Regions from separate parts of the Lentibacillus kimchii genome, predicted to be linked through region 3. Evidence: predicted binding sites of a transcription regulator. Region 3 holds the regulator's gene; each other region holds the start of a gene.
The links. Region 3 encodes CtsR, which represses protease genes until heat stress. Its sites were predicted from a motif close to ATGGTCAATAAAGGTCAAACA; they were not measured.

Region 1 (11,922 bases), 840 kb from region 3:
CCCGATCTACCGATCGCCCTTGATCTCATGCTCGTTCCGGCTGCTGTTAACACAGGACGAAAAATCAAGAAAAAATGTTATAGGGTCACCGTTTTCGTCGTTACGCCTGCCTGCATATGCTTACGAAAAAATTCAGCCGGAGGACGATAACCGAGGCTCCCATGAAGACGGACGTTATTATAATTATAAAAGAACTCAGAAACCCTTTCATACGCCGTTTTATAGCTCTCAAAGAGCTCTCGCGAGAGGCAATCGTCCTCCAGGACGCGGTGAAAGGATTCAATATGAGCATTTTTATTGGGCGTTTTGGGCGGAATCCGTTCATGTTCACAGCCCAGGGTTTCGCAAGCTGCCTCAAATGCCTTTGCGACATATTGTGGGCCGTTGTCACTGCGAATAATGGGCTGCGTATCTGCTTCCAACAGATCCCTTTGCCAAAGCGCGTTTTTCAAGGTTCTTACGGCGTCTGTCGCTCGACAGCTCCGCCCCATATGATAGGCAATAATCGAACGATCATAGACATCAAGAAACTCAAGGATAAAAAAGAAACGGTCTTCACCATCGACATAACCATATTTGATATCCGTTTCCCAAAGCTGATTGGATCCTGTGATGATGCGATTTCTAGCAATTCGCCTGGGATAATGGATTTGTTTACGATGCTGGCGGCGTAAAATGCCCAGTTCCTGACACAGCCGATAGATTTTCTTTTTATTAACCACCAATCCGTATTCCCGCCGCAAGGCCGCTGTGAGTTTATGATAGCCATAGTTGTAGCCTGATCCGCTGATCAGCTCCATCAGCCACTCCTGGATTTGCTCATCAGAAATACGTACATGATGGTCATTATAAGAATAGCCTGGCGCCGGACGTCCCTCACTTACTTGTTTTTCTTTCACGGCATAGCGTGTTTGATAATAGTAACTGGAACGGGCCACACCGGCAATTCGTAATACCTTCGCGACGGGATAGCCACGCCCAATCCATTGCTGGGCTACTTCAATTTTTTCAGCAAGTGAGGGTTTTTCTTTTTTACAAGATCCCGCAGGATCGCAATTTCAAGATCCTTATCACCAAGCAGCTGTTTGAGATGATCGTTTTCTTTGGTTAATTCACCAACTTCCTGATTACTGGCTGCGTCAGCATCAACGCCGGCAAAGCCTCCATCATGGTATTGTTTTTGCCAACGGTGAAGCATGTTAGGTGTGATCTCGTATCGTCTGGCCACAGCTGCTTTATTGCCGACTTCCTCGGCTTCTTGAATAACCTGGACTTTAAATTCATTGGAATAATGTTGGCGTTCCATAACAAGATCCCCTTTCAACTTTAGTGTAACGCTTGTTACCTTAAGTGTCCAAAGTCACTTGGGGGCTTGTATGATTTGACACCCGCTAAAATACGTTAAAATGCTACTTATTGGTTTCCGGTACCAGGAGTCGGAGGTTCAAGTCCTCCCGGGCGCATCCATCTTTAAGTCAGAGATACTGTGAGTGTCTCTGACTTTTTTCTATTCTGCAGAAACCTGAAGATTATCACCCTTCTTGTATAAACATTTTAATAATATTTTTGCTTAATGGGTTTTATTGGGTACCTTTTAAGGGTATTATGAAATAAGATGCATTTGACTTATCCTGAGTTTATCTTTATAGACTTTTAAAATGTCAATTTTAGTGTGACCTTTTCGTTTGACCTTTTTTGACCTATTAGTTATGATAAAGATATCCACTGCATGGATGGGTTTTGAAAATGAACAAGGAGGCTAATGAAATGAATTTAATACCAACAGTTATTGAACAGACAAATAGCGGGGAACGCGCCTATGATATTTATTCGCGCCTGTTAAAAGATCGTATCATTATGCTTGGAAGCGAGATTAATGACGACGTTGCCAACTCTATTGTGGCGCAGCTGCTGTTTTTGGAGGCAGAAGACCCGGACAAGGATATTTCCCTGTACATTAACTCACCAGGCGGCTCAATCACCGCAGGCATGGCCATTTACGATACCATGCAGTTCATCAAATCAGATGTTTCAACCATTTGCACAGGTATGGCAGCATCCATGGGTTCTTTCTTGCTGACAGCCGGCGAAAAAGGCAAACGATTTGCACTGCCTAACAGTGAAGTTATGATTCACCAGCCATTAGGCGGCACACAAGGCCAGGCAACGGATATTGACATTCATGCACGCCGTATCATTCAAATACGTGAGAAAATGAACAAAATCCTGTCTGAACGGACAGGTCAGCCTTTGGAAGTCATTCAGCGTGATACAGACCGGGATAACTTCAAGTCTGCCCAGGAATCTGTTGAATACGGTCTGATTGACAAAGTTCTCGAAAGAAATACCGAGCGTGAATAAGAGCTGACATCTGATCGAAAAAAGCTGCACCGACTATGGTGCAGCTTTTTTATGATCAGATGATTGTGATCTTGAGAATAAGTGATTTGCGGATAAACATCCTACGTATCTGAAACGAATTCTGTCAATTCATTAAGAGCTTCCTTTTCGTCATCGCCCTCCGCTATCAACCTAACCATTTCACCCGACGTTATCGCCAGGCTCATCAATCCCATGATGCTTTTGGCATTAACCCGCCTTTTGTCTTTTTCAAGAAACAAATGCGCCGTAAACCGGTTTGCTTCCTGAACAAATTGCGAGGCCGCCCGTGACTGCAGCCCTGTTTCAAGTTCAACTTTCACGGATTTCTCCACTCTGTGTCACCCTCCTAATGAAATCGTTTGCAATACGTTATAAAAAAAAGACAGCACGTTAACTGTATGACTGCCATATTGTTAATTTGCTGTTTAGTGATCATAGTGTATCACATATTTAGACAATAATGAACTATCAATTATTCATTGACTTGGCGTCATCTTCCCGGAGTCTTTCAGCAAATTCGTCAATTTTCTTCAATCGATGGTTAACACCAGATTTAGAAATTTTACCACTTGTTACAAGTTCACCTAGTTCTTTCAGTGAAATTTCCTGATGCTGGACCCGTAATTGAGCTATTTCCTGTAATTTTTCCGGAAGAGCTTCCAAGCCGACTGTGTCCGCAATAAAATTAATATTTTCAATCTGACGAAAAGCAGCCCCAATCGTTTTGTTTAAATTTGCTGTTTCACAATTAACCAAACGATTGACTGAATTACGCATGTCCCGGACAATCCGCACATCTTCAAATTTGAACAGAGCATTATGGGCCCCAATTATGTTAAGAAAATCCGTTATTTTTTCGGCTTCTTTCAAATATGTTATATAGCCGCTTTTGCGTTCCAATTTCCGTGCCTTTAAGTCAAAGTCGTTTAGCATCTGACACAACGAATCATTATGCTCCTCGTAGACATTGGAAATTTCCAGATGATACGACGATGTTTCTGGATTGTTAATCGAACCGCCCGCTAGAAAGGCCCCCCGTAAATAGGAGCGTTTGGAGCAATCCTTTTCCCAGTAGACATCCGGTATTGTTTTATGAAACGTATACGAATCACTAACGATCCCTAAATCCGCCAGCAGGTTTTGAGCACTGTTCTTCAATCGGACAATATAAATGTGATTTTTTTTCAATTTCATTTTCTTGCGTACAAGCAATTCTGCTGAAATGTCATATAACGACTTCATCAATGTGAACATGCGCCGTGCAATAGCCGCATTTTCTGTTTGGACATCCAATGTGTGAACATTTCCGGCCATGGATATAACACCATTCATCCGGATTAGAGCAGCCAGTTCAGCATATTGGCCGCAAGCATCCAACTCGATGCCTGTCAGTTCTTTCTTGATCTCTGCTGCAAATGACATTCTCCTCACCTCCCGGCTCAGCCATTCACATCACCCTATTCATTCATCACGGATCATTGAATAAAGTAATTTGGCTATTTTATGTGTATCATGACGTAAGGCAGTCTTAGACGGATCAATGATATCATTTTCGATAACCTGAAGCCCCATCGCAAGCAGTCGGTCTATATCATAAATAACCGGGGTCGCATTTTCCTCGGCATAAATCTCACGTACCTGTTGTCGAATAGGTTCGTTATGAACAACAACCGAATCAATGCAATCATCACCAATGTGGCGATGAATGGCCTGCACATGATCTGCGGCGGTATAGCCGTCAGTCTCGCCCTCCTGTGTCATAACATTACAGACATAGACAACCCTTGCGCTCGTCTGACCAAGCGCTTTATCAATTTGCGGTATAATCAAATTCGGCATAATACTTGTGTATAGGCTCCCGGGAGATACGACAACCAAATCTGCATCCCTAATGGCCTGTACGGCATCAGGCAATGGATGAACCGGCTGCGGGCTTAGATAAACCTGCTCAATTTGTTTATGAGCGAGCGGTATCTGCGACTCTCCGGATACAACTGATCCATCGGTCATGCGTGCGTGGAGCGACATGTTGTCATTTGATATAGGAAGAATTCGCCCCTTAACATTGAGTACACGTGATATCTCCTGAATGCCCATTAAAAAATTCCCTGTCACTGACGTCATAGCTGCCAGCAGCAAGTTGCCCATTGAATGACCAGTCAGATCCTTGCCAGCTTGAAACCGATGCTGGAACAAATCTAAGAGCATTGGCTCGGCATCAGATAATGCAGCAATAACATTTCGTATATCACCAGGAGCCGGCATGCCCATTTCATCACGCAGACGGCCTGTACTGCCACCATCATCAGCAACTGTTACGAGAGCTGTCAGATCGACGGGTAAATCTTTCAGTCCACGCAAAAGGACCGGCATCCCCGTTCCGCCGCCAATAACAACGACGCTCAGATTTTTTTCGCTTTTCATGTTAATAACCCTTTCATTTATCGATATCGCGATGGCTGACATGCGTCATGTATTGTTCTGAAAGCTGTTCAGCAAAGTATTCTGCAATGGCTACAGAACGATGGCGTCCACCTGTACAACCGATACCGATGACAAGCTGTGATTTTCCTTCTTTTTTATACTGAGGCAGCATGAACTGCAGTAAATCCAGTACTTTTGTATCAAATTTCTGGGTATCAGACCACTTAAAAACATAGGAAGCAACATCAGAATGAAGCCCTGTCAGCGGCTTGATTTGCGGTACATAATGCGGATTGGGCAAAAAACGCACATCGAACAATAAATCCGCATCAATCGGGATGCCATATTTATACCCAAATGAGACCATTTGTACCGAGAAGATATCCTTTTGATCGCCTGTATAAGCTTTTAAAATCTGATTTCTTAATTCTCTGGGGGTCAGGTTACTGGTATCAATGATACGCTGTGCCCTCCCCCTTAATTCATCGAGCATTTTCCGTTCCTGTTGAATACCGTTCAATGGCAGACCTTCTGCAGCCAAAGGATGGCTGCGCCGAGTCTCTTTATAGCGATTGACTAAAGCATTATCTTGTGCATTCAAGAAAAGAATTCGATCATCCAGCCATTCTTCTTCACCTAATCTGTCCAGCACCTCAAACAGCGAATCAAAAAATTCACGAGAACGCAAGTCCATGACCAGTGCCACATTTTGAATATTATTACGCGAGTCCTTCATCAGATCCAAAAATTTCGGCAGCAATGCTGGCGGCAGATTATCCACACAGTAATAACCCATATCTTCAAAACTCTGGACAGCAACCGTTTTCCCCGCTCCAGACATGCCGGTTATCACAACTAATTTTGTTTGCGGTTTATTATTTGCCATACACAATTCTCCTCTTCAGGGAATGAACAAACAACAGCCCTGCACCCTTTGATTTCACAAACAGAAACGTGCTGCCTCTCGAAATGTCTGATACAAAAAGCTATTAGCTATATTATACACTGAAACCGCTCCGGCCAACAACCTTCTGGAATGCGGGCAGACACATACCCGCCTCACTGAATTAAAAAAAGCAGGTGACATCATATCACCTGCAAGTCATTTATCATTATAAGGGGGTCAATAATGTTATTGTATCAAATTGATGTTTCGTGCGGGTTACAGTAACATTAAAATATCATGACGCATCTGACTTTCACTTGAAACAGATGCAGAGCTTACGATTGTGCCGCTTTCAGCTCTTCTTTTAAATCTTCAATATATTTCTGTGCTTCCTCAGCAGCAATGCTTCCATCACCAGTTGCTGTCACGATTTGCCGCAATGATTTCTCACGGATGTCACCTGCTGCAAATATACCTGGAATGGCCGTCTGCATTTCTTCATTTGTTTGAATATAACCTTCTTCGCCTGTAATGCCAAGTGATAAAAACGGCTCATTAATAGGCAGCAAGCCTATATAAATGAAAACACCATCTATCGGATAGTCATATTCTTCGCCCGTCTTATTGTCATGCAGAAGAACTGAACTGACCTTGCCATCTGGTCCATTAATTGTTTTAGCCTCTGTATTCCAGATGAAGTCAATCTTGTCATTGTCAAACGCACGGTCCTGCAGAATTTTCTGCGCACGCAGTTCATCACGCCGATGAACAATGGTTACTTTGTCAGCAAAACGTGTCAAGTACATGCCTTCCTCAACGGCAGAGTCACCGCCGCCAACAACGACGAGATTCTTCCCTTTAAAGAACGCACCATCACAGACAGCACAATAGGAAACACCTTTTCCGCCCAATTCTTCTTCCCCTGGTACTCCAAGTTTTTTGTACTCGGCACCAGAAGCAATAATCAGAGTGCGTGTGTTGTACTGTTTTTTTCCGGCGAAGATCGTTTTATACATGCCATGATCCTCGACACTTTTAATATCACCGTAAGCATACTCAGCACCGAACTTTTTAGCATGTTCATACAATTCATTAGATAAATCCGGGCCTGAAATATAGGAGTAGCCAGGATAATTCTCAACATCTTCTGTATTAGCTACTTGGCCACCTGGAATGCCGCGTTCGAGCATCAGTGTATCAAGATCAGCCCGGGATGCATAGACCGCCGCGGTCATGCCAGCAGGGCCTGCACCAGCAATTATTACATCATACATACGTTCTTCGGACATCATATCAGCCCTTTCTCTCACATTTATCCGTTTACCGTCTTCATCATATTAGATAGCGATGATTTCGTCCATTCTTATGCTTATCAGCCAATTTTCATAACAGGGAAGCCATTTTTCAACGATTCCAGGGCGCGGTTTTGTCTGCAAGTGCCGGATGTTTTTGACAGCCCTCTTCCCATAATGACGCAGCTTTCGATGTCTGCCCAATCTGATATGCCGCCAGACTGTACCATTTATAGTAGGCCTGATGAGACTGCACTTGCGGCTTGTTCAGTGTTTGAAAGCGCCCGAAGGCCCATTTATAAACACCCGTCCTTGCAAAGGTAACAGCTATTCGTAATTTTTGCTGTTCATGAATAGGATATACATTCAACAGTGGTGTTATATAGTTGTTATATTCCGCCATCTGCCCTATCTGGTGATAAAATAACGCCAGGTTCGTGTAACTGTTAATTGAATCAGGGTGTTCCAGCAAGAACGCGTGTTCAAGTCTGATCGCCTCTTCTGTGTGACCGTAAAAGAACAAAACGTAAGCATAATCATGTTCAATCATCTCGTGTTCCGGAAACAGTGAAAGCATTTCTTCAAGCAGCGGCAGTGCTTCTTCCCACATCTCGTTTTCCATATGCTGAAAAACAGCTTCCTGATATACAAGCAGTTCTTCCTCTTCCTCGAACTCCCATTCATCACTCTCTGCTTCATCACTATTCACTAAATCCAGCAGATGTTCAGCATCATCGCGGAAATCTCCCTCTGGGGACGCACTAAGATAGTGTTTTGCATATTTTTTTGCGTCATTCAGCAGTCCTAAATGGGCATAATTATTAGCCAGCAAATAATAACAGTCCGTATATGTCTCATTGGTTGTCTGCAGGACCTCGTGCAGCAATTGATTGGCTGCTTGATAGGCACCGGTTTCAGTATAAACAACGGACAACTGGCACTGGTATAGTGGCGTGTCAGGTGAAAATTCAATAGCCTTCCGCAGCCATTTAATGGCCGTGTCGAATTTCTGTTTCTCGAAGGCTTCGACACCTTTTGTGAAATAAAACTTGCCGTTCGGAATAAAGGGGACAATATTCTCCTTATATTCTGTGTTTGATTCACTTGAAGACGCCATAATCTGGGCTCCCCCTTATTGTCGAATTTCTCCGAATAAAGTGTATCACAATTGAAAGAGAAATAACATATGGTTGCCTATTTTAAACGAATTTTAGATGGCAGCTTCTGAACTATGAAAAAAAACTGGGACAAATGTCCTTTTATCAACGTCTAGCTGCTCCGCAAAATGTACCTTAGCGTTGATAATTCAGGTTTTGTCCCAGCCCCTCTAATTAATTAGTTGGATGAACGGCTTCATAAAGAAGTTGATCCAGCTGTTCGATATAGGATTGTTTTTGATTGTCGCTCCATTCCAGAACACGGGCCATATAATTAATAACAGGATCTTTATGCTCTCTGACAAAGTCAATATCAAAAAACAGGGCACCCGTACGGCGTATGAAAAAATCAACGGGTTTATAGACCATTTCCTGATCAATCGCATAAAGCAGCTCCGCAAATACGATCGGCTCAATCCCTTCTTCAGCTGCACGCGAATATTCACGCTGATACAGATTGAAGATTTCATCAATGTTCCCGCCATACTTTTGGATCAGAAAACGCGCTGTTTCGTCTTTAATTCCCAAATCAGCTGCTTCAGTAAGTTTTTGCTCCCTTAACGCTTGAAAGCCTGTTGAACCATTGACATCCCCACCGGAAATAGGTAAATGCACCGTTTTGCATTCCGAATATAAAATATCATAGTCATCTTTGAACTGTTCAGCAATCGTGTCGACCACATTTTCGGCCATTTTGCGGTAACCTGTCAACTTTCCGCCGGCGATGGATACCAGCCCGGAATCTGAGATAAATATTTCATCTTTACGGGAAATTTCATCAGGATCATCCTGGCCTTCCTCAGCAATCAGCGGCCTTAAGCCGGCATAACTCGAGTCAACATCAGCAACCGTCATGCCAAGCGATGGAAACATATAATTGATGGCATCCAATAAATAGTCCCGGTCCGCTTCGGTCATCTGTGGATGAGCAATATCACCATTATGACTGGTATCCGTTGTTCCAACATAGGTTTTCTTATTCCGCGGGATGGCAAAAACCATCCGGCCATCAGGGGCATCAAAGTAAACCGCCTGCTGCAGTGGAAAACGGTCATTTTGAAATACAAGGTGAACCCCTTTTGTCAGCTGCAGCGTTTTGCCCTGTTTGGAACCGTCCATTTCACGAAGATTATCGACCCATGGACCGGCTGCATTGATAATTTTCTTCGCATAAACATGGTGCTTTTGACCTGTGATGCGGTCTTCGATAAGAGCTCCAACCACTTGGCCCTCGTCATAGAGCAGATCCACCACTTTAGCGTAATTAATCGCATGAGCACCTTCTTCAACGGCTTTCTTCGCCACTTCGATCGTCAACCGGGCATCATCTGTTTTATACTCGACGTAATAACCGGCGCCTTTCAGACCTTTCTGTTTGACAAGCGGTTCCTTTTTCAGGGCCTGTGATCGGCTCAGCATCTTCCGTCGTTCGCCCTTTTTGACTTTTGCCAGAAAGTCATAAACGCGCAGACCAATATTCGCCGTTAACGGACCAAACGTCCCGCCTTTGTAAAACGGCAGCATCATCCACTCAGGTGTTGTCACGTGTGGCCCATTTTCATAGACGATCGCCCGCTCCTGACCAACTTCTGCCACCATTTTTATTTCAAATTGCTGTAGATAACGCAAGCCGCCGTGCACTAATTTTGTCGAGCGGCTGGATGTCCCGGCAGCAAAATCCTGCATCTCGACAACAGCTGTATTCATGCCGCGCGTAACGGCATCGAGTGCAATACCTGAACCAGTGATCCCGCCGCCGATAACAAGCACATCCAGCTGCTTCTGCTCCACGTCCTGAATGATAGTTTCCCGCTTACGACTTGAAAATACTGACATGACTTTTATCGCTCCTTATATTAAGAAATGTTTAGTTCATATCCTGTTGGACATATTCCCTAAAAAAAGAAACCGCAAAATAGACGAATGAACCATTCATCAGTTTTCGCGGTTTCTCCTTGGCTCCGGTAAACTTATTAACTTAACTATATTCTACCACACTTCTGACCCCTTTGTATAACGATTCACTTGAATTCTTTCATAACAGCCTCTGCTGCGTCGTCAGCTTCTTTTTCCATCCCGCATTCAACAGCCGCAACATAAGCACCCTCCAGCAAGGGAACGTCCAGAAGTCTCACCTTCTCAGCTGTTGCCATTTCAATCGCCATTTCTGCATTCATTTTAGCACTGCCTATATCATAGAACACTAAAACACCCTGACCCTGATCGGCGCGGCTAATAGCTGTCTGGATCTTGTCAATGCTTGTTCCAATATCATTTTCATCCGTTCCGCCAGCCAGCTCAATCGGAACTTCTTTCATGACCTGGCGAATCATATCATTTATCCCATCAACAACTTTTGGACTGTGCGAAATAAGGACGATACCGACATAGGCCATATTAAGTTCCTCCTTCAATCACTTCTGACAAGGCCTCGAAAATATACAGTGAGGATGCAGATCCCGGATCAATATGACCGATTGACCCGTCCTTAAAATAAGCGGCTCTTCCTTTTGTGGCCATCATGCTTTTCGTTTGCTCCATAGCACTTTTTGCCTCTTCTGCTATCCTGTCTGCCCTGAAGTCTGATTCACAATTAAACAGATCTGCCATTTTCGACCACACATCCACAAGTGTCTTGTCACCTTCTGCTGCTTTTCCCCGCTGTTTAATACCATTTACGGCGTCCTCAATGGCACCCGTAAATGTATCATAATCAACCGGGTCAATTCCTTTTATGGCTGCGGATAATTTCAGGAATGCTGTCCCGAACAACGGACCGGATGCACCGCCTACTTTTGACATCAGTGTTTTAGCTGTATCCTGCAGTACATCAGCACCGCTCGTATACGTCTCTCCTCTGATTTTTTCCGCCGTTTCCTGAAAACCGCGTGACATATTGATACCGTGGTCACCGTCACCGATCGCCTGATCCAAAGCTGTCAGATAATCTTTATTGGCCTGGATTTTTTCATTTGCTTTTACGATCCAATCAACTATATTCTGTACAGTTAGAGCCATCGCTATCACCCCTTTTCAACCGTTAAACGCCAGTGTATTGGCTGGTTCATCGAGCAGCTGTTTCAATTCATCATCCAATTGCAACAGCGTTAAAGAGCAGCCGGTCATTTCCAGCGACGTCATGTATTCACCGACTAGTGTTTTGTACACATTAATCTCATTGTTCGCTAGTATAGCCTGTACTTTATTATTCATAATATACAGTTCCATCTCCGGAGTAGATCCTAAACCATTGACTATAACAGCTGTATCACTCCCGGAAAAATCATAATCAGCCAAGAGCTTATCAGTCAGTTCTTGTGCTATATCATCAGCAGGAGCAATTTCTTTTCGTTCGATGCCTGGTTCACCGTGAATGCCGATACCGATTTCCATCTCATTTTCAGCTAAAGTGAAACTCGGCGTTCCAGCAGCAGGGACTGTACATGGGGTCAGCGCCATTCCCACCGACCGGACGTTTTCGGCTGCCTTATCGGCTGCGGCTTTAACCTCCTCTAGTGAACCGCCTTGCTCAGCTTTTGCCCCAGCCATCTTATGAACCAGTATGGTACCGGCAATACCTCTGCGCGATGCGACATCATCAACAGCAACATCATCATTTACAACCACTTTGGCCACTTTAATGTTCTCAGCCTCAGCCAGTTCAGCTGCCATATCAAAATTCAGCACATCGCCTGTGTAATTTTTGACGACCATAAATACGCCTGCACCACCATCAACAGCTTTAATTGCTTCAAATATCTGGTCAGGCGTCGGGGATGTG
Region 2 (9,029 bases), 650 kb from region 3:
CCGCACCCGCAGTGATATCATGTGCCGGGTTGAAAACGGGATTGTGATGACCATACCTTCGTGGCGAATGCTCCCCATATACTGTCCCAAAAAAATCACAACTGCCGCCTGATTTGGCTGAACAATCGTAATACCGCTTCCCAGAACAATTGCAATGATAAGTGCAATCGCCCCGATTATCCAATGCGCATCCAGGGCACTCATCACCATAACAGCGAGTAAAACCACGATGGCCAGCATTCCGACATAACCATTCATCATCCAGGCTTCTTTTTCACGAATCACATAGACACACCCTTCATCTGTTTCATATTTATATTAATATGATATCACATTAATATAAAATAGCAAAAAATCAGTTAGCTTTTAAATAGTCTGTCGGCATTTTTTCCTGAAAAATCATCACGCTTTCACCATTTGTCCTGATCGTGATATTCCCAAACATAGCTGTCGGATACATGGCTGTATCAACATCCTGTAAATTCGTCATCACGCGGTCGACCGGATGACCATATTTATTCTCCTCACCATATGTCAGAATGGCCATATCGGGACTGACTTCCTGTAAAAATTTCCGTGATGTACTCGTACGGGAACCATGGTGGGCCACTTTGATAATGTCTGAATCAAGATTATAGTTGTTCATCAGGCGTTTTTCCTGATCCTTGCCAACATCCCCCATCAGCAGAAAATCCGTATCTTTAAATGAAAGCTTCAGGACAATAGAAGCTGCATTATTCCTCTGGGGTCCTTCATAGGCATTCAGCACCCGTATTTTCAGATATGGATCCAGTTTTATCAGCTCATTTTTTTCCGCTATAGTGAGCGGTATTTGCTGTTTTAAAATCTGACTGGCATATTTGGCATAGGTTTTTGTCGAATGAATTTTTCCTATATCCATAATCTTTTTTATTTCAAATGTTTTTATAACAGCTGCCATTCCTCCGATATGATCGATATCCGGATGTGTCGCAATCACCAGATCCAATTGACTGACCTGATGCTTTTTTAGAAAGGCGGTTACGTTTTTGCCTGATTTCGGAGGGCCTGCATCGATTAAAATATTTTTTCCCTCTGGCGTTTGGATCAGCATGCTGTCCCCCTGACCAACATCGATGAAATGAACATCCATTTCGTTTGCCTCTTCGGCGTCAGCGCTGGGAACATTTATGGAAGCAGAAACTAAGACTATCAGTATTAATAAACCTATGCAGCGCTGCATACAACCATCCTCTTCACGTGTGAGTGTATCGCGATTATTATGTGATTATAGGGGGTGCTGTATACAAGCCAGACAGCACCAGCAGGGAGTTTGGACATAAAAAAAGACCGCTGAACTATGTCAGCGGCCTTTTAGCAATCTGCATTACTTACTTTGTTCAACAACAATCTGACCGTCATTAATGTGCACATTCACAGCTTCGATCGACTCATCTTCCAGAAGAATATCAGTCAGCTGATCTTCAACTTCGTCCTGGATGACACGGCGCAGTGGACGTGCGCCTAAGCGTTTGTCATAGCCAAGCTGGACAAGTTTTTCTTTTGCAGCATGTGTCACTGAGATCGAGATGTTGTTTTCTTCGATGGTTTCTTCCAGATCACCAAGCATCAAATCAACAATTTGCAGCAAGCTGTCTTCATGAAGTTCATTGAATTGGACAATACTGTCGAAACGGTTCAGGAACTCAGGTTTGAAATAGGCACTCAGGTTCTCAAGTGTTGAGACAGAATCATGTTCGTCATTGTTGAAACCAACATTGATTTGTTTTTCACCCGTTCCAGCATTACTTGTCATGATGATAACTGTTTCTTTAAAGCTGACAGTGCGGCCTTGTGAATCGGTCAGCTGTCCGTCCTCCATAATTTGCAGGAACATGTTCTGCACATCGGGATGTGCTTTTTCGATCTCGTCGAGCAAAAGAATGCTGTATGGATTGTGACGGACTTTCTCTGTCAGCTGGCCGGCTTCGTCATGGCCGACATATCCTGGTGGTGACCCGATGATTTTCGATACGGCATGTTTTTCCATATACTCACTCATATCAAGCCGGATCAGACTATCACGGGTGCCAAACAGTTCTTCTGCCAGAGCTTTGGTCAGTTCCGTTTTACCGACACCAGTCGGACCGACAAACAGGAACGATCCAATCGGACGATATTTGGATTTCAGACCTGCACGGCTGCGGCGGACAGCTTTGGCAACTTTTTGTACAGCTTCGTCCTGACCGATCACCTTACTGTTAAGCTGTTCAGCCAGATTGCGCATCTTTTGCTGTTCCTCTGCCTGCAGTTTAGTAACTGGAATACCTGTTTTTTCTTCTACAATCAGTTCAATATCTGAAACGGCAACATCGACAACCTGATCTTCATTTTTGGCTTTTTCCAGCTGTTTTTCCAGCTGTGTTTCCTGATAGCGCAGCTGAGCCGCTGTTTCATAGTCTTCTTTTTCAGCGGCTGCCTCTTTTTCGCTTGTTACTTCATCTAAGCGGCTTTTAATGGAATCGGAGTCTTTCTCCGCGTTATCAAGATTCAAGCGTGAGCCGACCTCATCCATTAAGTCAATCGCTTTGTCCGGCAGGAAGCGATCCTGAATATAGCGTTTTGACAATGTAACGAACGCACGGACGGCTTCATCAGGATACCGGACTTCGTGAAATTTCTCATAGCGGTCCTTCAGACCCTCAAGAATCTGCACCGCATCTTCCTCCGAAGGCTCTTTCACCATAACGGGCTGAAAGCGGCGTTCAAGTGCTGCATCTTTTTCAATCTGCCGATATTCTTTCAGCGTTGTCGTACCGATTAGTTGCAGTTCACCGTTTGCAAGGGCTGGTTTCAGAATGTTGCCAGCATCCATTTGGGAACCTTCAGCAGATCCGGCACCAACCAGCTGATGAATTTCGTCAACAAACATGATAACTTCAGGACGCTGTTCTAATTCCTGAACAAGCTGTTTCATCCGTTCTTCAAATTGACCGCGCATACTTGTATTAGCAACAAGAGAGGCCACATCTAATAGATAAATCTCTTTATCCATCAGTTTAGCAGGTACTTTACCTTCCGTAATCTGCCGGGCCAGTCCTTCAGCAATCGCTGTCTTGCCAACACCAGCTTCGCCAATCAGAATCGGATTGTTTTTGTTCCGGCGATTAAGGGTTTCAACAACGCGTTTCACTTCATTATCACGTCCGATTACCGGATCAAGTTTGCCGGCACGTGCCTGATCGGTAATGTTTTTACCAAGTTCATCGAGTAAGCCATTGCCCTGGCCGGATCCCTGCTGCGTTTTTGTTCCAGTGAAGCTCTGGCCTTGCTCGCCATTGCCCTGGAAGAAATTATTAGCAAAGTCCCCTTGCTGGCCTTGAGCAAAATCGTCACTCATCATACTTTTTTGTACATCCCGGAAACATTGATTGCATAGCTGCACATTCATACGTTCATTGTTGACTTGCATTTGTACATTGATTGTTGCTGGACGAACACCACAATTTTGACATTGCATGTGTGATTCCTCCCTAATTAATCATAATCTATTCTTAAATTTAACTTTGACTTTGACTATCTTTGACCTTACGATTCTTATTATAACTTGACCTTCTTTGACTTTCAAGAGAAACACCTAATTTTTTCGAGAAAAATGGTGTGAAGCAGATTGATTGCCGTGATTCTATTGAGCTATTCTGCGCTTTTCCCTTGATCCATGAGTACTATTACCGATTATAGTAAGGTTTAAACATCAAAACTAAAATCGTTTTAATTAGATGAGCAGATTTCACTATTAAACGCCATTTGACGTTTCTCGACATTTTCCGTCTGCAGAGTATTCCATTTTCATACAATATATATTACAATTATTGTAAGAAAATCGTTTATACGGATTATGATTGTTTAAGGAAGGGATAAACGTTGAGCAATCTGCAGCACAATGACGAAGCCAAAAAGAATGCTGAATTTGTATCGAGCCATTTAAAAATCGGTATGTGGCAAAAGGATTATACGTGGGATGCATTTGAATATGTGTCAGAAGGCATCAGTGATATACTGGCGCATCCCGTGCAGGAACTCTATGATAATCCCGATTTATGGAAAGACCTGATTCACCCTGCAGACAAGGATAGCGTGCTCCAAACATACGACTCACTGCAAACGGGTGACTCACTGGATCACCATTACCGCATTCTGCGTGGTGACGGTTCGGTACGATGGGTCTTTGATCAAACCATTAAAGCGTTGAATGATGACGGAAGAACTATCTCCCTGTTCGGCACACTGACAGATATAACCCCGGAAGTCGACATGCGGCGTAAGCTGAAGCATCTGTCAAGCTATGACGCTCTGACATCGCTGCCGAATCGGCAAAGTTTATACGATAAACTCGATACATTTTGCAGCCGTCATACAGCCGAGCCGTTTGCCCTGCTTCATATTGATCTGGACAGACTTCAGCTTATCAACGATTCCCTTGGGTACATAACAGGCGATAAACTGCTGCAGGAAACGACGAGAAGACTCTTGTCTGTGCTGCCGGCTGAAGCCTATTTGGCACACGTCAGCAACAATGATTTTATTGTCCTCATGGCGTATGCTTCCAAAACAGACGCAACACAGGCAGCGTCTCGCATCATTAAGACGCTTAAGGAACCATTCCAGATTGAAGAAGACGATCTCAGATTGCATGTCACCGCCAGTATTGGCATCAGTTTTTACCCGTCAGATGGGGAAAAAAAGCTGTTACTGCTGCGGAATGCCCACAATGCCTTGAGCTATGCTAAAGAGCTGGGCAAAAATAATTATCAGCTGTATGAAGCATCGCAGGAATTCTCCTCTTCCGAGAAGCTTATTCTGGAAGAAGAGATGCGCCAGGCGATTGCAAACGAGGATTTTAAGCTTTATTACCAGCCACTGGTAGATGCGTCTACAGGGGCTATCAACGGAGCGGAAGCGCTGCTGCGATGGTACCATGCTGAGCGGGGTTTCGTATCGCCGGGTGAATTTGTGCCATTGGCCGAAGAAAATCATCTTATCCATGAAATCGGCAGCTGGGTGATCCAGACAGTATGCCAGCAACTACGAGCCTGGATGGATCAGGGATTACCCATGTTCCCCGTTGCGATCAACGTATCGCCTATTCAATTCATGAACGAAGAGCTGGTTGCCTTCATCGAAGAACAATTAAACACTTACAACATTCCAGCCAAGTACCTGAAACTGGAAATTACGGAAGGCTCTCTGCTTAGAAACGAAAAAACGGTGCTTGATAAATTGCAAAGACTGAGCAATCTGGGTATCAAGATCGCCATTGATGACTTTGGCACAGGGTTTTCATCGCTGATGCATCTGAAGAAGTTTTCACCTGATATCATTAAAATTGATAAAGGTTTCGTTCAGAGTATTGGAAATGAACAAACCATTGATGCCGCGATTACGTCAACCGTTCTTCATTTGGCCCAAGAACTTAATATGACAGTGATTGCCGAGGGCGTTGAAGAACACGTCCAGCTGGATTTTCTGCGCGACCATCATTGCGAGATCATTCAAGGGTTTTTGTTTTCCAAACCCGTTCCCGTCGAAACATTCGAGCAAATGCTCGCAGATGGCTATTTGAAACCTGCCCCTCCCCAAGCCTGATGCTTGCGTAATAGCTATAGAAACAACAAGGGGCTGGGACAAACGACAAACGAAAGCGAATAACTCAAGCGTCGAACAATGCTCCGGTTCAGCGGAGGAAAAGACGGAGACTCCTGCGGGAGCAAAGGATAGGTGAGACCCCGGAGCGCGCCAGCGTGAGGAGGCTCACCAGCCGCCCGCGGAGAAGATGTCTTTTTCCGGAGCGGTTCAGTTACGCAACTGGTTCGCACGTTTGTCCCAGACCCTTGTTCTCTGCCGTTCAGTTTCACCGCCATTAATAGCCGTAAATCGGCTCTGGCAAGTGGTCTTTGATTACCAGCTGATCAAGACTCTTGAACTGATAACCTTGTTCTTTCAATTCCGTTATCGTTTTGTCCAGAGCTTTGGCATTGTCTGATGACACCGTATGAAGCAGTATAATCGCTCCCGGATGGATCTGCTCCATAATATTATCATACGCATGCTTCCACCCTTTTTGTTTATCCGTTTTCCAGTCAACGAATGCGAGCGACCAAAAAATTTGCGTGTAGCCGAGTTCTTGTGCCCAGCCGAGTGTCTCTTCATTGAACATGCCTCGCGGCGGACGCATATAAGTAATGCTCTTCTGATCTGTTATGTCGGCCACTTCTTCTTCCAGATCCGCCAGTTCTTTCTGCATATTTTCCTTGCTGACGACAGTGAAATCCGGATGATGATAGGAATGGTTACCGATAATGTGACCTTCATCAGCCATACGTTTCACCAGTTCCGGTTTATCCTGGACATAATGACCGGTTACAAAGAAAGCAGCTGGCACCTGATGTTTGCCTAATACATCAAGAATGTCATCAGTATAGCCTTCTTCATAGCCATTATCAAACGTTAAATAGACTGTTTTTTCACCAGAATGATCCGCATAATAAGCACCATAGTCATCGAGCATTTGCTGATACTTGCCGACGTCCGGAATGTTATGATCATCACTCTTTTTAAAGCCCCATCCGTAGCCATCGGCCGCATAAGCTGGCATTGAACAAGCAAGGAAAACCAGGACAGCTGTTACAGCCACCACACCATATTTCTGCATTACTAGGCCACCTTTTCCCCTTAGGATCTCCGCAGCCGGCCTTTTTATGCAGCAGCCGAATCAAACGCGTCTTAAAGAACGATCGCGGCCACCCAGCCAAAGACGATCAAAGGAATATTAAAGTGGATAAACGTCGGCACACATGTATCCCAGATGTGATGGTGCTTACCGTCCGCATTCAGTCCGGAAGTCGGACCAAGCGTACTGTCTGATGCTGGCGAACCCGCATCGCCGAGGGCACCAGCCGTTCCAATCAAGGACGCGGTAGCAAGCGTTGAAAAGCCTGATGCAAGACAGATCGGGACAAACAATGCTGCGATGATCGGGATCGTGGCAAATGAAGAGCCAATACCAATCGTCACAACGAGGCCAACGAGCAAGAGCACCAGCGCAATGAGCGCCTGATTGTCACCGAGAAAACCAGAGGCAGCCTCGACAAGGGCATCAACAGCACCCGTTTTCTGCAGCACTTTCCCAAAACCGGAGGAAACGAGCATGATAAAAGCAATCTGACCCATCATGGCAACACCATCAGCCATCACTTGCTCCCCTTTTCTAAACGGAACAACAACAAGTGCGAACATGAGAACAAGACCGGTCAGCGCACCCGCAATCAAATTCTGCGTGATGATCTGCACAATCAGTGCCCCTGTAATGGCAATCAGGGTCAGACCATGTTTCCGGTTAAATGTCACCTTTTCAGCTGGCGGTGCTGTGAAATTCGCTTCACTTCCACCTGCTCCTGGAACAGCAACACGGTCTTTCCGGTAGGTGACTAAAATGGCAATCAGAAGTCCGACAATCATGCCAAAGCCCGGAATCAGCATGGCTAATGCTGTCTCCCCAATTGTAATCGACACCCCGTTTTCTGCCATCCCGTCCTGAATCGTTTGATGGAAAAGCAGGCCAAAACCGGCCGGGATCATCACATACGGCGCCTTAAGGCCGAATGTCAGGGCCGCTGCCACACCGCGCCGATCCACTTTCATATCATCGAATAATTTTAATAATGGCGGTATAAGAATGGGTACAAATGCGATATGCACGGGTACCAGATTCTGTGAAAGTGACGCCACACCGGCTATAGCAAGCACCATCATCGTTTTTTTACCGGTCAGAGCCTTAATTAAATAGTTAACTAGAATCGTTGTAATGCCCGTGTAGCTGATCGCGACAGCAAAGGCTCCAAGCAAAATATAACTTAACGCTGTCTCTGCCTGACCGCCCATGCCGTTTACCATCATTTCAATGGAATCAACGACTGACAGCCCCGACATAAGACCAGCTGACAGTGCCGCAGCGATAATTGATAGGATCACATTAACTCTGAGCAGACAGAGAACTGTTAATACGAGAACCGATATAATAACAACCCACGCCATATTCGTTTCCCCTCTCTAACTAACTTCCGTTCCTAACTACTTTATCATGATAAAGCATTAAACAAATGAAGTCAATACGTGTGTTACTTGTTTATGAGCTGGGAAGTCCTGTGAAGCGTGATTGTTTTGCTTTGACATGCAAAAGGGCTGGGATTTCTCCCAGCCTCCATTCATTCTATTTAAGCTGAAAAGAAAACGAGACATGGTCCTGTACTGGCAGCCATGCGCCAATACCTTGCTTTGTAACATTCTGCACAACCAGTTTCTTTTTATTTCCTTTTAGCTGAAAATAAACTTCACCGAATGTCACTTGTCCCCGCTCGTTCACAGCTGGGGCATACGTTTTCAGTTTGGCATGTTTTTTCACCGGGACATTGTACGCGTTTGCCTTTTTGGTATTTTGTCCTACGACTGTTGTATACGCAAGCGGTAAATCCATTTTATCTTTTGCCTGCAGCAGGATCATTTTTTTGACATCTTCCGAATTGGCAATTTTAGTCGTTAAAGCGCCTTTAACTTCCTGCTTCTCCTGCTGCTCGTATTGCATCTCCTTGTCAGAGTCACCGCCTATATTGTTCAGCTCATTCGTATTGATGGATTGATATTCCCAATTGGTATTGGTTTCTTCAGACTCGTAATGCAGCGGCCATCTGCCGATATAAACCATCCCCCGATAGCCAAACGAAATCGGAGACGGATCAATCGATGTTTCGTTCAGCATTTTAATCAATTCCGGGTTCTCAATGGGTATATCCAGATCCTCCATCAACGCTTGCGTCAGGTCACTCGGCTCAACGACTTCCTGCTCCTCCGTCGCGTTCGGATAGGTATTTTCCTGGGAAATATCGAAAACGTGATCCGGCACCTCTGCAGCATCCTCACTATCGTCCTCGTTTTCTGCTGCCAGCGTACTGATCGGAAGCATTAAAACAAACATGATCAGAAAAAACACCGTG
Region 3 (11,922 bases):
CATCCTCAACAACGATCATCGTACCATCATCAAGATAGGCGACACCCTGATTATGTTCTTTGCCGTCCTTAATCACGTGCACCGTTAATTCCTCACCCGGAAGAACAACGGGCTTAACCGCGTTCGCCAAATCATTAATGTTTAAGACAGGCACTTCCTGCAAATCGCAGACTTTATTTAAGTTGAAATCGTTCGTAACAACAATGCCGTCCATGACTTTAGCCAGTTTAATCAGCTTGCTGTCCACTTCAGGAATATCCTCAAAATCACCTTCATAGATCTCTACCGGTACCGGTAATTCCTTTTGAATTTTGTTCAGAATATCCAGTCCGCGGCGGCCACGATTTCGTTTCAGTACATCGGATGAGTCAGCAATATGCTGCAGTTCACCCAAAACAAATTGCGGAATAACAATCGTTCCTTCCAGAAAACTGGTCTGGCAAATATCAGCGATCCGCCCATCAATAATAACGCTGGTATCCAGAATTTTGACTTTAGGCCCTCTCGCGTTTTTCGCGGGTGCTGCATCACTTTCAGCTGCGTTATTCTCAGACTCAGAACCGCGCTTTTTCTCACGGTCTTTACGGTTTAGCAGATTCATAAGTTCGTCACGGCGGCGAAAGCCTACCTGAAACCCTAAATAACCCAGTAAAATTGTGATAAATAGCGGCAAAACCTGTGACACGATATAGATATTAATTTTTGCCAGTGGAATAGTAACCAAATAAGCGATCACCAAACCGCCAATCAAACCTAAACCGCCGAATAACAAATCACCAACGGGCACTTTGATCAGCGCCTCTTCCACCCAGCGTAAAAATCCGACAATATAACCTGCTATAAAATAAGACAGGATAAATAAAATTATTGCACCTGCAGCCATGCCTATATATGGGGATGCAACCCATGTTTCATCCGTGAAATCCAATAAATGAACTATATCCGGAATATACAAAAATCCAATGGTACCGCCACTTATGATAAAAAATAAATGAACAACCTTTTTTAGCACCACTGTTCACCTCCTGTCATTTATTATTGCCTACTTTCGCTAAAATAATCGTCCTATGGTGAATAAAATATATAATGTCATATAAAGTTTATCATAGTTAAATTTGTCAGTCAATTAAATAGCATAATATTATAGTATATTTAATATCAGGTGTCAAACCATGTATTCATACTACATAATGGAAAAAACTGTATAAGTCCTAAAAAATCATTGTGAGCTATTATCACTTAATGTTCTATCCCAGCCTCTAAAGCTTCCTGCACGGAGTTAACCCCCACAATTTCAACCGAATCAGGCGGTGTCCAGCCCTCCAGATTATTCTGCGGACAGATAACACGTTTAAAACCCAGTTTAGCCGCTTCCTGAACGCGCTGCTCTACCCGGGACACCCTTCTTATCTCCCCAGTCAAACCAACCTCTCCAATAATGATGTCTTCTGGTTTTGTCGGCTGATTTCTAAAACTTGAAGCGATACTGACAGCTACAGCCAAATCAATCGCGGGTTCATCAAGCTTAACCCCGCCTGCCACTTTAATATAAGCATCCTGATTTTGCAGCATCATTCCGACGCGTTTTTCCAAAACGGCCATCAATAGCGGCACCCGATTCGTGTCAATGCCGGTAGCCATTCGCCTTGGATTGCCGAAACTGGTCGCTGATATCAATGCCTGTATCTCGACAAGTACAGGACGCGTTCCCTCCATCGATGCAACAACGGTTGAACCGGCAGCTCCCTGCGACCGCTCCTCTAAAAAGATTTCCGACGGATTCATGACTTCGCGCAAGCCCTCTTCTTTCATTTCAAATATACCCATTTCATGCGTACTGCCAAAGCGGTTTTTCACACTGCGCAAAATGCGATACGTATGGTGCTGCTCACCTTCAAAATAAAGAACGGCATCCACCATATGTTCCAGCATCCGCGGCCCGGCAATCGCACCTTCTTTGGTAACATGACCAACAATGAAAATCGGAATGCCTTTTGATTTAGCAATACGCATGAGTTCGCTGGTGCTGTCACGCACTTGCGAAACACTCCCTGGCGCACTTGTTACTTCTTCACGATAAGTTGTCTGGATCGAATCAATGATAACAAGCGCAGGATTCGTCTGCTCAATGTGATAAACAATGTCCCTTAAATTCGTTTCAGCTAACACATACAATAATTCCGTATTGATGCCGAGACGATCAGCCCGCAGTTTTGTCTGCCGGACAGACTCTTCACCGGAAATATATAAAACAGGCAGCTGCTGATCAGCCAACTGCGCAGAAATCTGCAGCAGCAGCGTCGATTTGCCAATGCCCGGATCCCCTCCAATAAGAGCCAGAGAGCCGGGAACAATCCCGCCGCCGAGAACACGGTTAAACTCCTCCATGGCAATCGTCATGCGAGGCTCCTTCTGCATTTCCACTGCTGTAATGCTCTCCGGATGCTGGGTGGCTTGATGATCCCTGCCTATCGTATGTCCGCGCGACGCAGAAGATGCCTCAAGCTCTTCGACAAGCGAATTCCAGCTGCCGCATTCGGGGCATTTCCCCATCCATTTGGGAGATTCATAACCACATTCCTGACAAACGTAAGTCGTTTTGCGTTTAGCCACTAATATCCTTCCCCTTCGTATCCTCTAGTATAAACGAATGAGCCCAAATGTTAATTACACCCGTCTATCAAATATATAGAGTCTGTTCCATAATTATTCCATACATGCCATTGTACCATTTGCCCAAGCTGGATGCGTGAAGCAAAAAGCTGAAAGGTAAAGGCCTTTCAGCTTTTTTATGACACACATATGATTCATAGCATTACTTTTTAAGTTAAAACTGTAAATTCGCCTTTATTATTCAGGCCGACTTTGACTTTTTCACCTTTTTTAAAGCTCTCTTTTAATAACTCTTCAGAAAGCAGATCCTCAACGTTTTTCTGAATAGACCGGCGCAGAGGCCGTGCACCATATTCCGGATCAAATCCTTCGTTGGCGATTTTCTCCACTGCTTTATCCGTCAGGGAAAATTCGATGTCCTGTTCCTTCAAACGTTCTTGCAGCTGTTTCACCATCAGATTAACAATATATTTCATATGTTTTCTTTCCAGAGAGTGGAACACAATGGTTTCATCAATCCGGTTCAGGAATTCAGGCCGGAAGGATTTTTTCAGGGCATCGGTCACTTTCGTTTTCATGTTCTGATAATCCTGCTCTTCGTTATCCAAAGTGAAACCGACGTATTTATTCCGTCTTAGTTCATCAGCCCCGACGTTCGACGTCATAATAAGAACTGTATTGCGGAAGTCAATAACACGGCCTTTCGCATCCGTCAGGCGGCCGTCTTCCAGCACTTGCAGTAAAATATTAAAGACCTCTGGATGCGCTTTTTCCACCTCATCCAGCAAGACGACCGAATAAGGTTTTGTCCGTACCTTCTCAGTCAATTGGCCGCCTTCCTCATAACCGACATAGCCGGGCGGCGAACCTACCAAGCGCGATGTAGAATGTCTTTCCATGTACTCAGACATATCAAGACGGATCATCGATTCCTCATCAGCAAACATGGCTTCAGCCAGCGCTCTGGCAAGCTCTGTCTTTCCAACACCAGTCGGGCCAAGGAATATGAATGAGCCAATTGGACGCTTCGGATCCTTCAATCCAGCACGAGCTCGGCGAATCGCTTTAGCAACCGCATTAACAGCCTCTTCTTGACCGATAACCCGATTATGCAAGGTATCCTCCAGGTTCAGCAGCCGCTCACTTTCGTCTTTTGTCATCGTTTCAACCGGCACACCCGTCCAAACGGAAACAACTCTTGCAATATCCTCCATCACGACTTCTGTATCTTCCTGCCCCTGTTTCTCCATCCATTCATTTTTGGTCTCATCGACTTCTTCGCGCAGACGCTGCTCAGAATCACGCAATGAAGCAGCCCGTTCAAATTCCTGACCCTGCACAGCAGATTCTTTTTCAGTCCGCACGTCCTCAAGCTTTTGTTCCAGTTCTTTTAAATTGGATGGTACTGTATAGGAACGCAGGCGCACTTTTGAACCTGCTTCATCAATCAGATCGATCGCTTTATCAGGAAGGAAGCGGTCAGTTATATACCGGTCGGATAAATTGGCTGCCGCTTCGATAGCATCATCGGTGATCGTTACACGGTGATGGGCTTCATAGCGGTCACGCAGTCCTTTTAAGATCTGAGTTGTTTCATTCAAGGTTGGCTCATCAACTTGTACGGGCTGGAACCGGCGTTCAAGGGCAGCATCTTTTTCAATATATTTCCGGTACTCATCAAGTGTCGTTGCCCCAATGCATTGCAAATCACCCCGAGAAAGAGCCGGTTTCAAAATATTGGAGGCGTCAATTGCGCCTTCCGCACCACCTGCACCAATCAGTGTATGGAGTTCATCAATAAACAATATGACGTTGCCTGCCTGTCTTATTTCCTCCATCACTTTTTTAAGCCGGTCTTCAAATTCACCGCGGTATTTCGTTCCGGCAACAACGGTCCCCATGTCAAGTGTCATCACACGTTTGCCACGCAATATCTCCGGTACTTCATGATTGACAATTTCTTGGGCAAGTCCTTCTGCTACCGCCGTTTTACCGACACCGGATTCACCGATCAGGACGGGATTATTTTTCGTCCGACGGCTTAAGACCTCAACAACCCGCTGAATTTCCGTGCTGCGGCCGATTACTGGATCGACATCACCGCTTTTGGCACTCTCAGTTAAATCACGTGCCAATGAGTCAAGTGTTGGTGTGCTGGCATTCGATGACTGAGCACCGCGTCCCTGCCGTCCTGCCTGTGACTCATTGCTTCCCAGAAGCTGAAGCACTTGCTGGCGGGACTTATTAAGACTTACGCCCAGATTGTTCAGGACGCGTGCAGCCACACCTTCACCTTCACGAATCAGACCAAGCAAAATATGTTCTGTTCCTACATAAGAGTGACCCAGTTTGCGTGCTTCATCCTGTGACAATTCCACAACCTTTTTAGCACGCGGTGTATAATGAATCGTCTGCATTGGCTGACTGCCTGTGCCGATGAGTTTCTCCACTTCCTCCTGAACCTTCGTTACTTCCACTTCAAGCGACTCAAGGGCCTTAGCCGCGATGCCACTGCCTTCGCGGACGAGTCCCAATAAAATATGTTCTGTGCCGATGTTATTATGTCCAAGTCTGACGGCCTCTTCCTGAGATAAGGCCAGTACCTTTTGTGCACGCTCAGTAAAACGTCCAAACATCATATCATTTTTCCTCCTCGCTACACTTCTAATTGTATGCGTTCCCGAATGAGCGATGCCCGTAACACATCCCGTTCACTCGGCGTCAGATTTTTTTCGGCGTATTGCTGCAGAAATCCGGGCTGTGTCAGAATCATTAATTCATTTAATATCGTACGGGAAACATTTTCAATAATCCCCAAATCAATGCCGAGACGGGTGTCTGATAAACATTGAGCAGCCTCCTTCGACTCAATAATCCGACTGTAGGCTAATATACCATATGAACGATAAATCTGGTCCTCAAGTTGTGTACCTGATTCTTTCATGGTGTAGTGCCGCGCCTTTCGCTCATGTTCGATCAGTTCACTGACAACACTCTGCAAATCTGCGACAATATCTTCTTCTGATTTCCCAAGCGTTATCTGATTGGAGATTTGAAAAATATTGCCAGTCGTTTCACTGCCTTCTCCGTAAATTCCGCGAATGACCAGGCCCAGCTGATTAATAGCCGGCACCATGCGGTTGAGCTGATTCGTCAGCGAGAGAGCAGGCAGATGCATCATAACCGATGCTCGCATCCCGGTCCCAACATTGGTCGGACAGCCTGTTAGATAGCCGTGTTTTTCATCATAAGCATAATCAATCTTTTCCTCAAGCCAATCATCCAGTTCAGACACTTTTGTAAGAACATGATTCAGCTGAAATCCAGGTGAATAAAGTTGTATGCGCAGATGATCTTCTTCATTCACCATAATGGATACCTGCTCATTTTTAGAAATAAGCACAGCCGATGCCTGATTTTGTTTGGCTAAATGCGGACTGATCAGATGCTTTTCAACCAGGACACGTCGTTCGGTCGATGACAAGTCTTCAATAGGCATAAAAGCAAAGTCATGGTAATCCTGAAATGACTGGTTCTCATATTCCCGCTGGATAAAATCACTGATATGCGTCAAATCATCTTCATCGGCCATAATCGGAAATGTATACTGAGCAAAGTTCCGGGCCAGCCTGATTCGTGTACTCAGAATAATATCACTGTCAGGACCATCCTCACGCATCCATGGACTGATTGCCTCATTCATAAACTGCTGCAGTGTCACGCATCATCACCCCGCGTTTGTGCCTCTAATTCCTTAATTTTATCCCGGACTTCAGCCGCTTCCTCAAATGCCTCATTTTGAATTAAGCGCTGCAACTCTTCTTTGTAAGCATCAACTTCTTTTTTAATACGGATTGTCCCGCCAATACGTGCCGGAATTTTTCCGTGATGTGTCGTGTTACCGCCGTGAACCCTGCGGAAAATAGGATCCAGATGCTCCGAAAAAGTTTCATAACATGCTGGACAGCCAAACTTCCCAACTCGTTTAAATTGTGAAAGCTTCATTCCGCATTGTGAGCACTGCGTTTCCTCTGTCTGTGAATCGGATGCCGTTTGGATATTGTCATAAGTGGTGCCGAATAATCCGGATAATAAATGATGCAGTGAATACCCCTCGTCAGGATAGCTCATATAGCCCTTTTCAATGGCACAGATTTCACAGACATAGACATCCGTTTTCTCGCCATTAATAACCTGGCTGAAACGGAGTGTCGCCGGACGATTGTGGCATTCCTGGCACTCCATATGGTGTCCTCCTCACTTATTTGTTTAGATACTTAAGCGTTGCAAGCATTGAGCTCAAAAGGCGTGCACGCACCTCATCCCGCACAGGCAGCTGAAAGGCAATCGTCTCCCGCTTTATAGCACTTAGCATAATGTTGGCCTCGCGCTGTGTTACCAGTTCTTCTTCAAGCAGACGCTCCAAAACATCCACTGCTGCCTGCTGAGAAACAGTCGGGTTAATCATTCCAATAATATCATCGATTAATTCCGCTTTGTCCTGATGCTTAACACGCTTGATCCGAATATAGCCGCCACCGCCACGCTTGCTTTCCACACTATACCCTTTTTCCATCGTAAAACGGGTTTTAATCACATAATTAATTTGTGACGGAACACACTGAAATTCTTCAGCAAGTTCACTCCGTTTAATATCAACCACATCTTTACCTGCCGTCTCCAATATTTGTTTCAAATGCTGTTCGATGATATCCGAAATGTTACGCATTGACCCTTCTCCTCTCATCTTATGACTCATCGTTTACCGGTTTGATAAGATTTGAATTGGTATGATTTTGACTTTGACTAACTTTGACTATACATCCATTATACGATATGTGCACAGAGATGCAAGAGATAGCCTACCCTTATTTTAGACAATGACAACTAAAATGAAACACTGGATAAACGAAGAAGTCAAACAGGCCTTTTTCTATCTCACACTAGTTACGAAAGTGTCTATTGAGAAAGAAACATCAGCCACAGATAGAGGTTTCATACGTATAAAGAATCCTCCCGGGGCATTAATTAAACTGAAGAAGCGGCTGGGACAAAAATACGAACTGCTTGCGTGACTGAACCGCTCCGGAAAATGACATCTTCTCCGCGGGCGGCTCATGACCCTCATCAAGCTGGCGAGCTCCGGGGTCTCACCTATCCTATGCTCCCGCAGGCGTCTCCGTTTTTTCCTCGGCTGAATCGGAGCATTGTTCGACGCTTGAGTTAGTCGTTTTCGTTATGTCCCAGCCTCTTTTAATCATCTCGTATATGATATCATACCGGCTTACAGAGATTAAAATCTGCCGTTCAAATATGAGCGGTCAGCGTCGTTCAGATATACTTTTAACATAGGCAAGTTTCGAAATTTCTTCAAACAAAGCAAGTTGTTCCATATATTGTTTCTCCGATTCGATTTTCACAACAATATGACGGACATCGTCAGAAATCCGCTCTATTTCCACGTGTTTTATCGTAAGTGAGTAGGATTCAAAAATTGAAACAACATGATTAATTTGCAATCCTGGAAGCGCCGCAATTTCAATTAAATAAGAATAGTGCCGCTGAAAGCGTTTTTCAAATTTATTTAGAAATATCAGACTCAATAAAATAATCAGTGTTGTGAACACGGCAGCGAAGTACATACCAGCACCCACAACCAAGCCCAGACCAGCAACTGTCCAAATCGAGGCGGCTGTTGTTAATCCTCTGATCGTCGAGCCATGCACAATAATGGTTCCTGCACCTAAAAATCCAATACCGCTAATAACATAGGAAGGAATACGTGCTGGATCAAACCGTATATTACCGTCAGCACCAATGAATCTGTCAAATCCATATATAGATAAAAGCATCATAAGACACGCACCGACTCCGACCAATATATGTGTCCGGAAACCGGCTGACTGATTTTTTAATTCCCTTTCAAACCCGATTAAACCGGATAAAACTAAGGCACTTAAAAGACGTATCATAAGAGTTGCCAAATCACCTTCAACAAATTCATCCAGAAAGCTTATCATACTCGATCATTCCCTTTACAGAAATTAATAGTATACTGCCATTCACAAAAGCAGATATAAAACTGTGATATACCGCAGTGCTAACAGAATATTAAAAAGGCATAGTTATAAGGGGATATGATTATATTATATGTAACGTCATTTGCATTCATTTCAGCAGTAAGCATGGCTGTAAAATCAGCAGTTCGTGAGATAAAGCTAAATTTAACCTAAAAATAAAAGAGCTGATCCATTAAAGGTCAGCCCTTTTGTATTGCCTGGCAGCATCCTACTCTTGCAGGGGTCAAACCCCAACTACCATCGGCGCTGGAGAGCTTAACTGCTGTGTTCGGCATGGAAACAGGTGTGTCCTCTCCGCTATCGCCACCAGACCTTATGCTATTTTTTATCCTAATGAAGCACAGAAACCATTATAAGCATTTTTAATTCAAAATGCAAGAGGTTTTTTAAAGCTTTGCACCCTGAAAACTAAATAAGAGAACCATCAAGCTGCATCCTGTTAGTTAAGTCCTCGATCGATTAGTATCCGTCAGCTTCACGTGTCGCCACGCTTCCACCCCGGACCTATCAACCTCATCGTCTTTGAGGGATCTTACTCACTGGACGTGATGGGAAGTTTCATCTTGAGGGGGGCTTCATGCTTAGATGCTTTCAGCACTTATCCTGACCACACGTAGCTACCCAGCCGTGCTCCTGGCGGAACAACTGGTGCACCAGCGGTGTGTCCATCCCGGTCCTCTCGTACTAAGGACAGCTCCTCTCAGACTTCCAGCGCCCGCGACGGATAGAGACCGAACTGTCTCACGACGTTCTGAACCCAGCTCGCGTACCGCTTTAATGGGCGAACAGCCCAACCCTTGGGACCGACTACAGCCCCAGGATGCGATGAGCCGACATCGAGGTGCCAAACCTCCCCGTCGATGTGAACTCTTGGGGGAGATAAGCCTGTTATCCCCGGGGTAGCTTTTATCCGTTGAGCGATGGCCCTTCCATGCGGAACCACCGGATCACTAAGCCCGACTTTCGTCCCTGCTCGACATGTAGGTCTCGCAGTCAAGCTCCCTTGTGCCTTTGCACGCTTACGAATGATTTCCAGCCATTCTGAGGGAACCTTTGGGCGCCTCCGTTACCTTTTAGGAGGCGACCGCCCCAGTCAAACTGCCTGCCTGACACTGTCTCCGGACCGGATCACGGTCCAGGGTTAGAATGTTCGTACAGCCAGGGTGGTATCCCACGGGTGCCTCCACGTAAGCTCGCGCTCACGTTTCCACGGCTCCCACCTATCCTGTACAAGCTGTACCAACATTCAATGTCAAGGTGCAGTAAAGCTCCACGGGGTCTTTTCGTCCTGTCGCGGGTAATGCGCATTTTCACGCATCGTATAATTTCACCGGGTCTCTCGTTGAGACAGTGCCCAAGTCGTTGCACCTTTCGTGCGGGTCGGAACTTACCCGACAAGGAATTTCGCTACCTTAGGACCGTTATAGTTACGGCCGCCGTTCACTGGGGCTTCGGTTCGCCGCTTCGCGCCAGAGGCGCTAACGCTTCCCCTTAACCTTCCAGCACCGGGCAGATGTCAGCCCCTATACGTCGCCTTGCGGCTTCGCAGAGACCTGTGTTTTTGGTAAACAGTCGCTTGGGCTTCTTCACTGCGGCTCAGGACTCGGCCCTGAGCACCCCTTCTCCCAAAGTTACGGGGTCATTTTGCCGAGTTCCTTAACGAGAGTTCTCCCGCTCACCTTAGGATACTCTCCCTGCCTACCTGTGTCGGTTTGCGGTACGGGCACCTGTGAACTCACTAGAGGTTTTTCTTGGCAGTGTGAAGTCAGGAACTTCGGTACTCAATTTCCCTCCCCGTCACAGCCTGGAACCATTGGCCGGATTTGCCTGACCAATTTCCTCACTGCTTGGACGCACATTTCCGACAGTGCGCATTCCTTATCCTTCTGCGTTTCCCCATCATTCAAATGCTCACGAGGTGGTACAGGAATGTCGGCCTGTTACCCATCGCCTACGCCTTTCGGCCTCGGCTTAGGTCCCGACTAACCCTGAGCGGACGAGCCTTCCTCAGGAAACCTTAGGCATTCGGTGAAAGAGATTCTCACTCTTTTTTCGTTACTCATACCGGCATTCTCACTTCCAAACGCTCCACCAGTCCTCACGGTCTGACTTCGCAGCATTTGGAACGCTCTCCTACCATTGTTCCGAAGAACAATCCGCAGCTTCGGTGATACGTTTAGCCCCGGTACATTTTCGGCGCAGAGTCACTCGACCAGTGAGCTATTACGCACTCTTTAAATGGTGGCTGCTTCTAAGCCAACATACTGGTTGTCTGAGCAACGCCACATCCTTTTCCACTTAACGTATACTTAGGGACCTTAGCTGGCGGTCTGGGCTGTTTCCCTCTCGACCATGAACCTTATCACCCACAGTCTGACTCCCAAGGCTATGTAGCCGGCATTCGGAGTTTGACTGAATTCGGTAACCCGGTGAGGGCCCCTCGTTCAATCAGTGCTCTACCTCCGGTACACGCTCCTTGAGGCTAGCCCGAAAGCTATTTCGGAGAGAACCAGCTATATCCGTGTTCGATTGGCATTTCACCCCTACCCACGCCTCATCCCCGCATTTTTCAGCATACGTGGGTTCGGGCCTCCAGTCAGTGTTACCTGACCTTCACCCTGGGCATGGGTAGATCACACGGTTTCGGGTCTGCGACCGTATACTCAAATCGCCCTGTTCAGACTCGCTTTCGCTCAGGCTCCGTGTCTTCCACTTAACCTTGCATACGATCGCAACTCGCCGGTCCATTCTGCAAAAGGTACGCCGTCACCCATTAACGGGCTCCGACTACTTGTAGGCACACGGTTTCAGGTTCTCTTTCACTCCCCTTCCGGGGTGCTTTTCACCTTTCCCTCACGGTACTGGTTCACTATCGGTCACCAGGTTGTATTTAGCCTTGGGAGATGGTCCTCCCGTATTCCGACGGAATGTCACGTGTTCCGCCGTACTCAGGATCCACGCCGGAGGAAATCGCTTTTCGGCTACAGGGCTCTTACCCTCTTTGGCTGATCATTCCAAATCAATTCGCCTAAGCCATTTCTTGATAACTCCGATGGCGTGTCCTTACAACCCCGGAAAGCAAGCTTTCCGGTTTGGGCTGCTTCCGTTTCGCTCGCCGCTACTCAGGAAATCGCGTTTGCTTTCTTTTCCTCCGGGTACTGAGATGTTTCAGTTCCCCGGGTATGCCACCTGCGCCCTATGAATTCAGACACAGGCACTGTCCCATTAC

Region 1: a site for CtsR is predicted at 1,683-1,703, ahead of clpP (ATP-dependent Clp endopeptidase proteolytic subunit ClpP). Genes of this name have one in related genera too.
Region 2: a site for CtsR is predicted at 3,584-3,604, ahead of ACZ444_RS04510 (ATP-dependent Clp protease ATP-binding subunit). Genes of this name have one in related genera too.

What each region holds. Positions count from the first base shown of each region.
Region 1 covers NZ_AP043934.1:1,004,162-1,016,083, reverse strand. Annotated here, with positions in the region: gene ACZ444_RS05505 (IS3 family transposase) at 78-983, opposite strand; gene ACZ444_RS05500 (transposase) at 995-1,306, opposite strand; tRNA gene ACZ444_RS05495 (tRNA-Leu) at 1,369-1,463, shown strand; gene clpP (ATP-dependent Clp endopeptidase proteolytic subunit ClpP) at 1,768-2,361, shown strand; gene ACZ444_RS05485 (HPr family phosphocarrier protein) at 2,463-2,714, opposite strand; gene whiA (DNA-binding protein WhiA) at 2,851-3,804, opposite strand; gene ACZ444_RS05475 (gluconeogenesis factor YvcK family protein) at 3,844-4,806, opposite strand; gene rapZ (RNase adapter RapZ) at 4,820-5,692, opposite strand; gene trxB (thioredoxin-disulfide reductase) at 6,028-6,981, opposite strand; gene ACZ444_RS05460 (tetratricopeptide repeat protein) at 7,097-8,101, opposite strand; gene ACZ444_RS05455 (glycerol-3-phosphate dehydrogenase/oxidase) at 8,316-9,977, opposite strand; gene dhaM (dihydroxyacetone kinase phosphoryl donor subunit DhaM) at 10,163-10,537, opposite strand; gene dhaL (dihydroxyacetone kinase subunit DhaL) at 10,539-11,159, opposite strand; gene dhaK (dihydroxyacetone kinase subunit DhaK) at 11,175-11,922, opposite strand, start outside.
Region 2 covers NZ_AP043934.1:814,791-823,819, reverse strand. Annotated here, with positions in the region: gene ACZ444_RS04520 (SPFH domain-containing protein) at 1-285, opposite strand, end outside; gene ACZ444_RS04515 (ComEC/Rec2 family competence protein) at 356-1,222, opposite strand; gene ACZ444_RS04510 (ATP-dependent Clp protease ATP-binding subunit) at 1,367-3,499, opposite strand; gene ACZ444_RS04505 (bifunctional diguanylate cyclase/phosphodiesterase) at 3,904-5,625, shown strand; gene pdaA (delta-lactam-biosynthetic de-N-acetylase) at 5,900-6,691, opposite strand; gene ACZ444_RS04495 (Na+/H+ antiporter family protein) at 6,763-8,073, opposite strand; gene ACZ444_RS04490 (YfkD famly protein) at 8,249-9,029, opposite strand, start outside.
Region 3 covers NZ_AP043934.1:159,440-171,361, reverse strand. Annotated here, with positions in the region: gene ACZ444_RS01185 (PIN/TRAM domain-containing protein) at 1-1,012, opposite strand, end outside; gene radA (DNA repair protein RadA) at 1,240-2,613, opposite strand; gene ACZ444_RS01175 (ATP-dependent Clp protease ATP-binding subunit) at 2,823-5,252, opposite strand; gene ACZ444_RS01170 (protein arginine kinase) at 5,270-6,334, opposite strand; gene ACZ444_RS01165 (UvrB/UvrC motif-containing protein) at 6,331-6,858, opposite strand; gene ACZ444_RS01160 (CtsR family transcriptional regulator) at 6,875-7,342, opposite strand; gene ACZ444_RS01155 (hypothetical protein) at 7,494-7,688, shown strand; gene ACZ444_RS01150 (MgtC/SapB family protein) at 7,935-8,585, opposite strand; rRNA gene rrf (5S ribosomal RNA) at 8,889-9,004, opposite strand; rRNA gene ACZ444_RS01140 (23S ribosomal RNA) at 9,133-11,922, opposite strand, start outside.